Regions from separate parts of the Stappia sp. ICDLI1TA098 genome, predicted to be linked through region 2. Evidence: riboswitches for the same ligand, from Rfam matches in the RefSeq annotation. Region 2 holds a riboswitch; the other holds the start of a gene.
The links. A riboswitch is a leader RNA that binds a small molecule or an ion and turns the genes downstream of it on or off. The one in region 2 is predicted to bind cobalamin.
Positions count from the first base shown of each region.

Region 1: it holds a riboswitch for cobalamin, as region 2 does, so the genes downstream of both, ACSLUQ_RS08705 (energy-coupling factor ABC transporter permease) here and ACSLUQ_RS19935 (ABC transporter substrate-binding protein) in region 2, are expected to answer to the same signal.

Region 1 covers NZ_JBTZBT010000001.1:1,909,319-1,915,519, reverse strand. Annotated here, with positions in the region: gene iolE (myo-inosose-2 dehydratase) at 1-24, shown strand, start outside; gene iolB (5-deoxy-glucuronate isomerase) at 55-861, shown strand; gene ACSLUQ_RS08710 (HupE/UreJ family protein) at 1,058-1,672, opposite strand; gene ACSLUQ_RS08705 (energy-coupling factor ABC transporter permease) at 1,910-2,593, opposite strand; cobalamin riboswitch at 2,649-2,866, opposite strand; gene ACSLUQ_RS08700 (BCCT family transporter) at 3,023-4,660, opposite strand; gene ACSLUQ_RS08695 (universal stress protein) at 4,709-5,128, opposite strand; gene gph (phosphoglycolate phosphatase) at 5,788-6,201, shown strand, end outside.
Region 2 covers NZ_JBTZBT010000005.1:131,186-137,386, forward strand. Annotated here, with positions in the region: partial or broken gene ACSLUQ_RS19925 (ABC transporter ATP-binding protein) at 1-487, opposite strand, end outside; gene ACSLUQ_RS19930 (FecCD family ABC transporter permease) at 547-1,611, opposite strand; gene ACSLUQ_RS19935 (ABC transporter substrate-binding protein) at 1,608-2,627, opposite strand; cobalamin riboswitch at 2,765-2,960, opposite strand; gene ACSLUQ_RS19940 (GGDEF domain-containing protein) at 3,194-4,372, shown strand; gene ACSLUQ_RS19945 (ABC transporter substrate-binding protein) at 4,583-6,157, opposite strand; gene ACSLUQ_RS19950 (DUF917 domain-containing protein) at 6,199-6,201, opposite strand, start outside.

The DNA.
Region 1 (6,201 bases), on a different contig from region 2:
CTCGACCGGGCGACGAACGACTGACGACCAGACCAAACAACGGGAGTGGACGACATGGCCGATCTTCTGGTGAAGCCCAACGGCGCGCACGGCAAGGTGCACGACATCACGCCGGAAAGCGCCGGCTGGGGCTACGTCGGCTTCACGCTTTACCGACTCGCGCCGGGAGAGAGCGTTGCCGAAGAGACCGGCGAGCGGGAGGCTATCCTCGTTCTGGTCGAGGGCAGGGCGAAGCTGTCCGCCGGCGGCGAGGACTTCGGCGAGCTTGGCAACCGCATGAGCGTCTTCGAGCGCAAGAAGCCGGCCTGCCTCTATGTGCCGAACGACAGCGCCTGGTCGGCGACGGCGACAACCGGACTGACGCTCGCGGTATGCAGCGCGCCGGGCAAGAGCGGGCACGAGGTCGCGCTGATCTCCGACATCGGTTTCGAGGAACGCGGCAAGGGTGCCAATACCCGCTACATCCATCCGATCGCCATGGAGGACAGCGACGTCGCCGACAGCCTGCTGGTGACGGAGGTCTTCACCCCGGCCGGCAACTGGTCGTCCTATCCTCCGCACCGTCATGACGAGGACAACTTCCCGGACATGACCTATCTGGAGGAGACCTATTATCACCGGCTCGACCCGGCGACCGGCTTCGGGTTCCAGAGGGTCTTCACCGAGGACGGCAGTCTCGACGAGACCATGGCGGTGAGCGACGGTGACGTCGTCCTGGTGCCGAAAGGCCATCACCCCTGCGGCGCGCCGCACGGCTACGAGATGTACTATCTCAACGTCATGGCCGGCCCCTTGCGCAAATGGCGCTTCAAGAACCATCCCGACCACGACTGGATCGCCCGGCGCGACGCGGCCAAATAAGAGGCTGTCGGCGCGTCTGAGCGCACCGCCCGCCCGTGCGCGGGGATATCTGAGCGTCGACTTGATGCAAGCGGAGGGAAAAGAGGCCCGGGCGGGATCCGTCCGGGCCTTTCGGGCCGTGGCGGCCCGTCGATGCAAATTTGCGTTTCGGCGCGACAGAATTTCGAAATCCTGTCGCGCCGATTGCCGGAAATGCTCAGGCGTAGAAAAGGGCGACGCCGGCGAGCGCGGTGAGGCCGCCGAGCACGCGCGTGACGGTCAGCCCCTTGGCGCCGGCGGCACGCGCCAGCGCGCCCGTGCCGAAGCCGAGCGCGACGCCGGCAGCATGCAGCAGCGCCGTGGCAATCGCGAAGCCGGCGGCGTAGGCGAGCTGCGTGGCCGAGCCGATTTCACCGCCATGGGCATGGCCGTGGAAGAGGGCGAAGATGCCGACGATCGCCGCGCAGGCCCCGACCGGAAGACGAACCGCGAGGGCGACCATCAGGCCGAGGGCCACCACCGACGCCAGGATCGCCGGCTCGACGAAGGGCAGGCCGACGCCGCCGAGCGCCAGGCCGAAGCCGACCAGCATGGTCACGACGAAGCTTGCCGGCACCACATAGACCGCGCGCCCGCCGATCTGCCAGGCCCACAGGCCGACGGCGACCATCGCCAGGATGTGGTCCGTGCCGAACAGCGGATGCGAGAAGCCAGCAGCGAAGGAACCGTGCTCGCCGGGGGCGAGGTGGGCGAGTGCCGGCGTTGCGCCTGTCAGGAAAACGGCACCGGTGGTCGCGGCAAGCGCGAGGGCGGCACTGGCAAATTTCTTCATGCTGTCGATCCTTCCATTGAGTCGATCTTGCGCCCCGATTTGGGTCACGCGGATTGGGTTTCACGGGGCGCGGGAAGCTGGACGATCCACCAGAGCGACCCGGCCATGCGCCCGATTCCGCTAGGAAAACAGGTTCCTCGAGGAAGACAAGGCCTCTGTGGGCCGTGTCCAGAGGCAAATCCCGCCGCCGGAGGCGAAATGCGTCCCGGCGGCGGAGGTTGTCCGCTCAGGCGCTGCTCAGGCCGCGGCCTGATGCAGGCGTGACTGGAACAGCAGTCCCGTGCGCGCCTTGTCGAGCGTCTTGGCGCCGGCCAGAACGGCCAGATCGACAAGCGGTTCGAGAATGATCACGGTCAGATAGGCGCCGCCGAAGCTGGCGACACTGGCCAGGTTCTCCGCGCCGAAACCGCCGCCATAAAGCGCCCAGAACGCCACCCAGGCAACGATACCGCCCTGGTAGCTGGTCGACAGCGCCAGCGCCTGGACGTAGCTGACGTCCTTGTAGGCGGTGCTGGCGGGAATGATCCGCCGCGCCAGATGGCTCATGGCGTACAGCGGCACGATCAGCGTCGTCAGGTTGATGGCGTACTGCGGCAGGTCGGCTGGCGCGAAGAAGAGGCCCTGGGTCAGCAGGCCGAGCGCCAGGCCGATACCGGCGGGACCGGCTCCAAGCGTCAGATAGAGTGTCGATCCCAGGATTATGTGCACCTCCGAGACGCCGACCGGTCGGGTCGGGAGCACCTCGAAGAAGCAGAAGACGAGCGCGGTGGCGATGACCGACCGCAGAACCAGCGCAGCGAAGCCGCCGTCCTTGCGGATTGTGTCGAAGGACATCTTCGCGATCAGGCCGACAGAGCCGACGGCAGTTGCGTAGCTCAACATCATCTTGGCGCCGGTTACGACGCCCGGTTCGATATGCATTATAAGCCCCCTTGCGCACCCTCCGTGCGCCAAGCGATTGAAAAAAGACGTGAAAATCACGTCGCCAATGATGGCAGGTCTCCTGGCTCGCGGTTGCTGTTGCTTTGCCCGCCTTCCCGGCCGTCTGTCGGCCAGTGGCATCCTGGGCATCGCTTGCCGCTTACAGTTGCGGGGGCAGCCACGGTCTTGGCCCCTGATGGGTACGCCGCACCGTGTTCCCTTTTCATCCGTGCTCGGCTTTGCCACACGGAAACCATCACAGTGAATCCTAAGGGCGGCGCGGGAGTGCTGACAAGGTCATTTTTTATAGGATCGCGCCGTTTCAAGACCAAAACGCGGGCAGAAGCGGCTGCTTCTGCCCGCGGATCGGGACAAGTCCGCCGGCGCGGGGCAGGAACCTCGCGCCGGTTCTGATCGCGGTTTGCCGGCTCAGCGGGCTTCGCTCTGCAGCCCGCGGAAGATCGCCACGCACATCAGCAGCAGCACCAGCGTGAAGGGCAGGCCGGTGGAGATCACCATCGCCTGCAGCGCGCTCAATCCGCCGCCGATCAGCAGCACGATCGCGACCAGCCCCTCGAAGGTGCACCAGAACACGCGCTGCGGCACCGGTGCGTCGACCTTGCCGCCGGCCGTGATCGTGTCGATGACGATCGAGCCGGAGTCGGAGGAGGTGACGAAGAACACGATCACCAGGATGATGCCGAGCGTCGACGTGATCGAGGAGAACGGCAGCCCCTCCAGCATGGCGAAGAGCGACAGTTCCGGATGGTAGGCGTCGATCACATTGGCCTTCACCGCGCTGGTGGCCGGATCGCTCAGCACCTGGTCGACGGCGACGCCGCCGAAGACGGCCATCCACAGCACGCAGACCACCGAGGGGATGATCAGCACGCAGGTCAGGAACTCGCGTACCGTCCGGCCGCGGCTGACGCGGGCAATGAACATGCCGACAAAGGGCGACCAGGAGATCCACCACGCCCAGTAGAAGGCGGTCCAGCCCTGGCGGTAGTCATCGTCGGTCCGCCCGAACGGGTTCGACAGCGGCACCAGGTCGGTGGCGTAGGCGGTCAGCCCCTGCCAGAAGTCCTTCAGGATCGCCACGGTCGGGCCGGCGAAGAGCACGAACAGCAGGAGCAGGGCGGCGAGGCCCATGTTGATCTCCGACAGCACCTTCACGCCGCCATCAAGGCCACGCAGCACCGAGATGAGCGCGATGGAGGTGATGATGACGATCAGGATCACCTGCACGGTCGTCGTGTTGGGAATGCCGAAGACATGCTCCAGTCCGGCGTTCGCCTGCTGCGCGCCGAGGCCGAGCGAAGTGGCAAGGCCGAACAGCGTGGCGAAAACGGCGAGCATGTCGATCACATGGCCGGTCCAGCCCCATACGCGCTCGCCGAAGATCGGATAGAACGCCGAGCGGATCGACAGTGGCAGGCCCTTGTTGAACGAGAACAGCGCCAGCGCCAGCGCCACGATCGCGTAGATCGCCCAGGGGTGCAGGCCCCAGTGGTAGATGGTGGCGGCAAGGCCCATGGACTTTGCCGCATCGACGTTGGCGGCGATGATCGACCCGTCCTCGGCAAAGGGCGAGGGGGTTCCGAGCGGCTGCGAAATGGCCATGTGATAGACCGGCTCGAGCACGCCGAAGAACATCAGGCCGATGCCCATGCCGGCGGCGAACAGCATGGCGAACCAGCCGGAATAGGTGTAGTCCGGCGTCGCATCCTTGCCGCCGAGCCGCACGTTGCCCCAGGGGCTGACGATCAGCATCAGGCAGAACAGCACGAAGATGTTCGCCGAGATCATGAAGAACCAGTCGAACGTGCTCGTCAGTGCCGGGCGAAGCGCGCCAAAGAAGCTGCTGGCCTGCTCGGGCGCGGCAAGCGCGTAGATCACGAAGGCGATAATGGCGAGCGACGAGATGAGGAAGACTGGATTGTGGATGTCGAAGCCGAACGGCCCGACGCTGCCCTCGAGATTATCCTGACCGATTTCGAAGTCGGTATCGATAAGCTCGGTGGGACCTTCGGGCGCCGGGATCCCGGTGCTGGTCTCGTCAGACATTCTTTGTTTTCCTCTTGTGTCTGCAGGGGGAACTGGGATTGGGACGGATCATTCGCCGCGCACGACAAAGACCGATGCGGCGGAGCGTGCGGCGATCGTGCCGCCGTTGGACGGCCACAGGTGATCGGCGATGTTGGGAATGTGGGAGGCCATCACCACAAGGTCGGCGCCCGTGTCCGTCACGGCCTTGAGCAGCGTGGCGTCGAGATCGATGGACGGGTCGTTGGAAATCACCGCATGCGCGGTGGTCTCGATGCCGTTGGCCTTGCCTTCGGCCGACGCGAAGGCCTTGAGCCGCTCCGCGTATTCCTCCGGCGTGTGGCCCAGCGTTCCGGGCGCGGAGGAGGAAACCCCGGTGTAGCAAACCGGAATCCCGTAGTGGCTGGAGAGATCGGCCGCGGTCTTCAGCGCCTTTTTCAGTCGTTCCACATGTCGCAGGTCGACCGGAACGAGAATGAGCGTGTACATGGCTGGCAAGCCCCCTGTCTGCCAATAGGAACCGGACAGCCCTGCTCGGACCGCCCGGAACGCGATGAGATTTCTTGCCCGTTCGTCACGCCGGCGTGCACAGCGCGCCAGCGCGATCAAGTCGTTGGGCACGGGCGAGCCCGATCGCATCGCGATCGCTCCGCCCGGCGATGGGGTATGGGCGGTCCTGAGGCGGACCGCACCCCGCACGAAGCCGGTAGATGACGGGCAGGGTGCCCGCAGGGAGGAGCCGCTGCCATGAACGGCAAGGCCCCGGGTGACCGGTCGGCACGCACCCCGCCTTGCTGGACCGAAAAAAGCCGGCTGCATCGAAGAATGGCAGGTTGCGCCCCGTCAAACTGCCACATGCGCAAGAGGGCCGCAAACGCGCCTGCGGCAGGACGCGGCGCGGATGCGACACGTTTCAAACGCGCTCCCGCCACGATGGTTCCACCGTTTCGCCATTTTTTTAACCCGGCGCGGCCCCGGAAAGGCGCCGTAAACGGCGGAAACCCCGGCAGCGGCGGCTGTCCGACGACGACGCCATGCAGCCGATTGCGCCGGCTCCGGATCGCTGGCAAAAGAACGCGCGCCCGCCGGCGGTCGTGCATGTGGACGACCAACGGGAAACGGCGGCGACAAAGGGGAAGGAACGGGACATGAGCGGCGAAATCACCGAATCACGGACCATCGAGGCATTGCTCTTCGACCTCGACGGCACGCTGGTGGACAGCCTGCCCGACCTCGCCGCATCGCTGAACATCCTGGTCGCCGAGGAGGGCGCTGCGCCGCTTTCCCTCGACGAGGTGAAGGGCATGATCGGCCATGGCATTGCAAAGCTTGTCGAGCGGGCCTCAAGGGCGCGAGGGCTCGAGACGGCGGGCGAGGCTCTGGCCGCGCGCGTTGCGCGGATGATGGAGATCTACGACGGACATCTGACGGTCGGCACCCGACCGCTGCCGGGTGCTCTCGAGGCGCTGGCGCGTGCGGCGGACAAGGGGCTGAAGCTTGCCGTCGTCACCAACAAGCCCGAGGCCATGTCGCGGCGGATCCTCTCCCATTTCGGCATGGAC
Region 2 (6,201 bases):
GGCCTCGTACCAGTTCGAGGATCGAGAGCTGGTGGCGGATGTCCAGATGGTTGGTCGGCTCGTCCAGCAGCAGGATCCGGGGTTCCTGCGCCAGCGCGCGCGCGATGTGGACCCGCTGCCTTTCTCCGCCCGAGAGCGTGTGCCAGAGACGGTCGGCAAATGCGCTCATCTCGACCGCTTCGAGAGCGTCGGCGACCCTGGCGTCGTCCTGCCGGCTCCAGGGCCGCAGCGCGGAGAGGAAGGGGGTGCGGCCCAGTTCGACGGCATCGCGCACGGTGATGCGGTCGGTTGTCTCCGCCTGCTGTTCGACCAGCGCCAGCCTTTGCGCGAGATCGCGCGGCTTGATCCGCCGAACCGGCGCGCCATCCAGCGTGACCTGCCCCGCGTTCGGCGCGCGCAGCCCGGCGAGGCAGCGCAGCAAGGTGGATTTTCCCGATCCGTTCGGACCGATCAGGCCGAGGCATTCGCCCGGGCGGACGGTCAGAGAAACATCGTGCAGGATGCCGGTCCCGTGGACCGACACACAGACATTCCTGGCGGAAAGGATCATTGTCGACGGCTCCCGCGAACCAGGATGACCGCGAAGGCGGGGGCGCCGACGAGCGCGGTGATGACGCCGATGGGCAGCACCTGGCCCGGCACGAGGATGCGCGAAAGAACATCGGCGGCGATCAGGAAAACCGCGCCTGCCAGTGCCGAGGCAGGTATCAGGCGGTGGTGTCGCGTGCCGGCCAGGAACCGCATGGCGTGGGGAATGACAAGTCCGACGAAGCCGATGGCTCCGACCTTGGACACCATGACGCCGGTCATCAGCGCGGTGACGCAAATCAGGATGCCGCGCACCGGGCGCACGGCGATGCCGAGCGAGGCCGCGCTGTCGGCGCCAAAGGTGAAGGCATCAAGCGCGCGCCGATGCCAAAGGCAGACGACAAGCCCGAAGAGCGCGGCGGCCACGGCCATGCCGACATCCTCCCAGCGGATGCCGGACAGATTTCCCATGAGCCAGAACATGATGCCGCGGGCCTGTTCGGCATTCGCGGATTTGGCGATGATGAAGGCGGTGAGTGCATTGAAGAGCTGAGAGCCGGCGATGCCCGCCAGAATGATCGCGGCGGCGGCCTGGGTTGCACGGCCGCCACCGGAGCCGCCGGAGGAGAAATGAGCCAGAAAGACCACCAGTCCGAATGCGGCGAGCGCCCCGATCAGCGCGCCGCCCGACAGGCTCACCGCACCGGCGCCGAAGCCGGCGACGGAGACAAGGACGGCACCGGTCGAGGCTCCGGCGGAAAGCCCCATCAGGTAGGGTTCCGCCAGCGGATTGCGCAACAGCGCCTGAAGCACGACGCCGGTCAGGGCCAGTCCGGCACCGCAGGCGGCGGCGACGATGGCCCGGCTCAGGCGATAGCTCCAGATGATGCCCTCGTCGATGCGATCGACAGGGTAACCCGCATCCCACAACCGGTTTGCCAGACTTTGCAGGACGGTTGAAAAAGGGATGTTGGTCTCGCCAATCGCCGTGCCGAGCAGGATCGCCGTCAGCAGCACCGGCGGCGTCAGCCAGAGCCAGGGAAGGCTCCGGCGACGGTAGAGAGGCAGGGCGGCCTCGCTCATTCGGCGAAGCTCTGGTCCGCAAGAGCCCTGGACAGGGCATCCAGCCCGTGGATGGTGCGCAGCGTGGCGCTCATCGCATGGGCATCCATCCGGATGATGCGGCCCTTGCGCACGGCCGTCATCTGGCTGGCGACCGGGTCGTTGCGCAGGAACTCGAGCTTCTTCTCGATGTCGTCGGCGGGAAAGCGACGGCGATCCATGTAGGCAATGACGATCACGTCCGGGTCGGACTTGGCAATGCTCTCCCAGCCGACTGTCGGCCATTCCTCATCCGATTCGATGACGTTGCGGATCCCGAGCTTGGACATCATGTAGCCTGGTGCCCCCAGCCGCCCGGCGACATAGGGATCGATTTCCAGATCGGCGGACGAAAACCAGAAGACGGCGGACAGGTCGTCGGGCAGGTCGAGCGCGCCGGCGCGTGCAATCGCCTCGGCTTCCCGGGCCTTCAGGTCGGAGACGAGGGTTTCTCCGGCTTCCTGAACATCGAAGATCGCCGCCAGCTCGCGGATGCCCTTGTAGACCGAGGCGGTCGAGAAGGCTCCGACCCGCGTTCCGTCGCCGCCGGTCGAATTGTCCTTGGTGTCGCAATCCGCGGGAAGGATGTACGTCGGAATGCCCAGGTCGTGGAACATTTCGCGCGTACCGACAATGCCAGCCTCGCCGACGTGCCATTCGTATTGCGCGGCGACGAGGCCGGGCTTCTTCGCGACCACGGTTTCGAAGCTGGGATCATTGTCCGCCAGCCGCTCGATCCGCGCGTTCGCCTCCGCGAACTCCGGCAGCACCGGGTTGAACCACACCGCGGTTCCCGTGACCTTGGGCGCAAGCCCCAGGGAATAGAGGATCTCCGTTGCCGACTGGCCAAGGGTCACCGCACTTGCGGGAGCCGCATCGAAGGTAATCTCCAGGCGGCAGTTGGTCAGCGTCAGCGGATAGAGGGTTGCCTCGGCCTTGGCCGGCGAAACGATTGCAAGGGCAGCGACTGCGCCGAGGGCGCGGAGAATGTGGCTCATCTGGTCTTTCCCGTCAGACGGAACGGGCGGCGCAAGACCAGGGTTCGGATCCCCACGGCATCCGAACGGGGACGAAACCTGTCCCGATTGTCCAAGAAACCATGTCGTGTCCTTTCCCCGAGGCACCCCGCCCGGTCGTGTTGAAACCCGTGTCGGCAGGTCTCCTGACTGACGGATCGACGCTTTCCCCGCCTTCCCGGACCTTCTGGCCCAGTGGCATATCTGGAGAGAGCTCACCGCCTACAGTTGCGGGGGCAGTTCCGGTTCCCTGTTGTCACGCAGGGGCGGATTCCCTTTTCATTCTCGAAAGAAACCGACGTCGCCACTAAGACCATGACCTACGCCCCCGGTCAATCTGCTTGAGCCGACACCATCGACGGTTGCGCTGCGACACGCCGAGATTTTGGCTTGATTTTCGTAAATTTGCCTCGGTATTTGTAGTGACTTGTTCAGGGCGGCGGCTTATCAGACAGGGCAGTTGGGCATGCATGGGGGGCAAGCCATGACAAGCGGCGTCGGGCGAGATCGCCCGGATGCGGCAAGGGCCTGACAGTTAAAGAGCCTTCATGACTCTCGATTTCACGACGCTCTATGTCGTCATCCTGCTGAATTCAATCGGCATCGCCGTCGTATGGGCCGGTGTCGCCATTTCCTATCCGAAACTCGTGGCGGCGCGGTTCTGGTTGGCGGCGCTGGTCTGTACGAGCTTTGGCGGGATCATGCTGTTCATCGAGGCCGCCGAGAGTGCACGTTTCTGGACATTCCTCGGCATTGTCGCCATCGGCCTGGGCTATAGCCTGATCTGGCAGGGGGTACAGGTCTTCCTCGGGCGCTCCGCGCGGTGGCCGCTGGCCATGGCCTACATGACGGCCTGCGTGATTGCCCTCGCGCTAGCAGGCGACACCAGGGCAGGGCAGAACGCCGTCTTTTCCGCGATCCAGATACCTCCGATGATCTTCAGCGCACTGGCGCTCAAGTCGGATGAGAGCCTCGGGCTGGGGACCAGGGTGGCGCTTGTCGCCGCCGGCATCGCGCTCTGCGGGCAGTCGGTCGAGGTGATTTCCAATCTGATGCGCGTCGCAGGCTCGCTTTCCGACGAAGAGTATTTCTCCTTTGCGGCCTGGCTGCTCATGGCGACGATCATCGGCACCAGCACGCTCAACTTCGGCTTCCTGCTGATGGCCATCGATCGGCTCAATTCCGAGCTGGTGGCCCTCGCGACGCGCGATGATCTCACGGGACTTCTCAATCGTCGCGGCATGCGCGACCGCACGGCGATGATCGCCAAGCGGGCGAAGCGCCAGGGGGAGAAGGTTTGCGTGGTGATGATCGACCTCGACGGCCTCAAGGTGATCAACGACACCTACGGTCACGGCGCGGGTGATGCCTGCCTCGTTCATGTCGCCGGGCTTGCGAAGGGCATGCTGCGGCCGGCGGATGTGCTGGCGAGGCTGGGGGGAGACGAGTTCGCCGTGCTGCTGCCGGTCCGTGAGGTTGACGAAGCGGAAGGTTTCGCCGAGGCGCTTGCGCGGCTCGTGTCATCGACACCTGTCATTCACATCGGCGTTGTCATCGAGACGTCCGTCAGCGTCGGCCTCAGCGTCTGGGATCCGGCAAGCGGCAAGCAGCTTTCGGACCACCTGCAGGATGCGGACGCGGCTCTCTACGAGACCAAGCGGAGCGGCCGGAACGGCTATTCCGTCTATGATCCGCTTCGCGACGCTTCGGTGCCCACAGCGACCTGAGAAAGACGGATGGCGGCGGGAGCCGCCGACCGAAGCCCCCTCACCGAAGCGCCCCAGAGATGCCTGTCTGCCGTTGCCCCTTCGGGACGTCGGCGGATGCGCGGCGAGGCACAAAAAAGACCCGCCGCGACTTGGCGCGACGGGTCCGAGTTGGCCGGGCAGAACCGGCTCGATCATCCCTGGGGGAGAGGGATTCCTGAAACGGCTGGATTACTTGGCTTCGCAATCCCACCACATGTGGGCGAAGTCGTAGTCCCAGCTCTGCATCGGCACCTGGTAGTAGCCCTTGAGGCAACTGTTGGCGGCGATGCGCTTGTTCTGGGCAAGCAGGAACACGTCGGACTGACGCTCCTGAAGCCGGACCTGAAGATCCTTGTAGATCTCGTTGCGCGGACCGGTTTCGACCGTCTCGCGGGCCTTGTCGATGAGAGCGTCGATCTGCGGATCGTCGACCCAGCTCATCGAGGACCAGGTGCCCTTGGCCTTCGAGTGATACTGGACGAAGAAGACCGAGTCCGGAGACGGATACGTCGGGCCGTAGAAGACCTGCGTCACGTTCGGCGTCGTCTCCGGCGAGGAGGCAAGTTCGGTGATCCGGTTCCACGGCTCGGGTCGAAGGTCCACGTCGAAGCCGATGGAATCGAGCGTAGCCTTGAACAGCAGGCCGATCTCTTCCTCGAATGCGGTCTTGGCGACATAGACGTGGGAGAGCTTGACCGGGCCGCCATCGGCGTATTTCGACTTTTTCAACTCCTCGGCCGCCTTCTCGAGATTGAACTCGGGCGCGGGAAGGTCGTTGTCGTAGGCGTCGGCGAAGGCCGGGGCGAGCGGGCCCTTGAGTTCGCTGCCCGGATAGATGACCTCGCGGATCGTCGCATAGTCCATCGCGTAGGCGATGGCGCGACGGATGTGCACGTCATCCGTGGGAGGACGCTGGTTGTTGAGCTTCAGGTAGAAGCCGGTCGCCGTGTCGACGGACAGCACGTGGTAGTCGTCGAGCTTGTCGATCGCCTCATAGGTCTCGCTGCCCTGGTACTGGGAGGACATGCCGAGTTCCCCGCGGGTCGCAAGCGCCTTCACGGTCGCTTCGTCGCGGGTGACGATGAAACGCAGTTCATCGATCGGCCGCCCCTTTGTCCAGCCGCTGTGGTAGCCGTCGTAGCGCGACAGCGTCATGCCGGAGCCGCGCGTCCAGTTGTCGAGCTTGTAGGGGCCGGCGCCGGAGGGCTTGTCGGCGAGGAAGGTCTCGCCCCATTCGCCGTCGTTCTGCTCCTTCACCAGATCGGAGTTGACCACGAGGATCAGCGGCGTCGAGGCGATGAAGGGAGAGTGGACGCGGTTCAGCGTGATTTCGACGGTGCGTTCGTCGACGGCCTTGACGTTTTCGGGCTTGATCAGCTCGGCGAAGAGATAGGCGGGTCCCTCGTTGAGGGCGATGAGGCGCTGCAACGACCAGACCACATCCTTGGCTTCGACCGGCGAACCGTCCTGGAAGGTCGCGCCGTCCTTGAGCTTGAACGTGTAGGTCTTGCTGTCGTCCGAGATTTCCCAGCTTTCTGCCAGCTGCGGCACGATCTTTCCGTCGCCGTCAACGGTGGTCAGGGCGTCGTAAAGGTTCACGATCGCCATGTATTCCGTGTAGTCGTTGACCTTGGCCGGGTCGACCGTGCCGAAGATCTGCACGGTGTTGACGGTAAGCGAGACCTTGTCCTGGGCGAAGGCCGGGGTGGCGGCGAGTGTGGTGGCGGCAAGCAGTGCGATGCCGGTGCTCTTGAGGCAATTCATCACGGAGTCCTCTGCTGGTAGCAATTCGACGGCTGTCCTTCTCA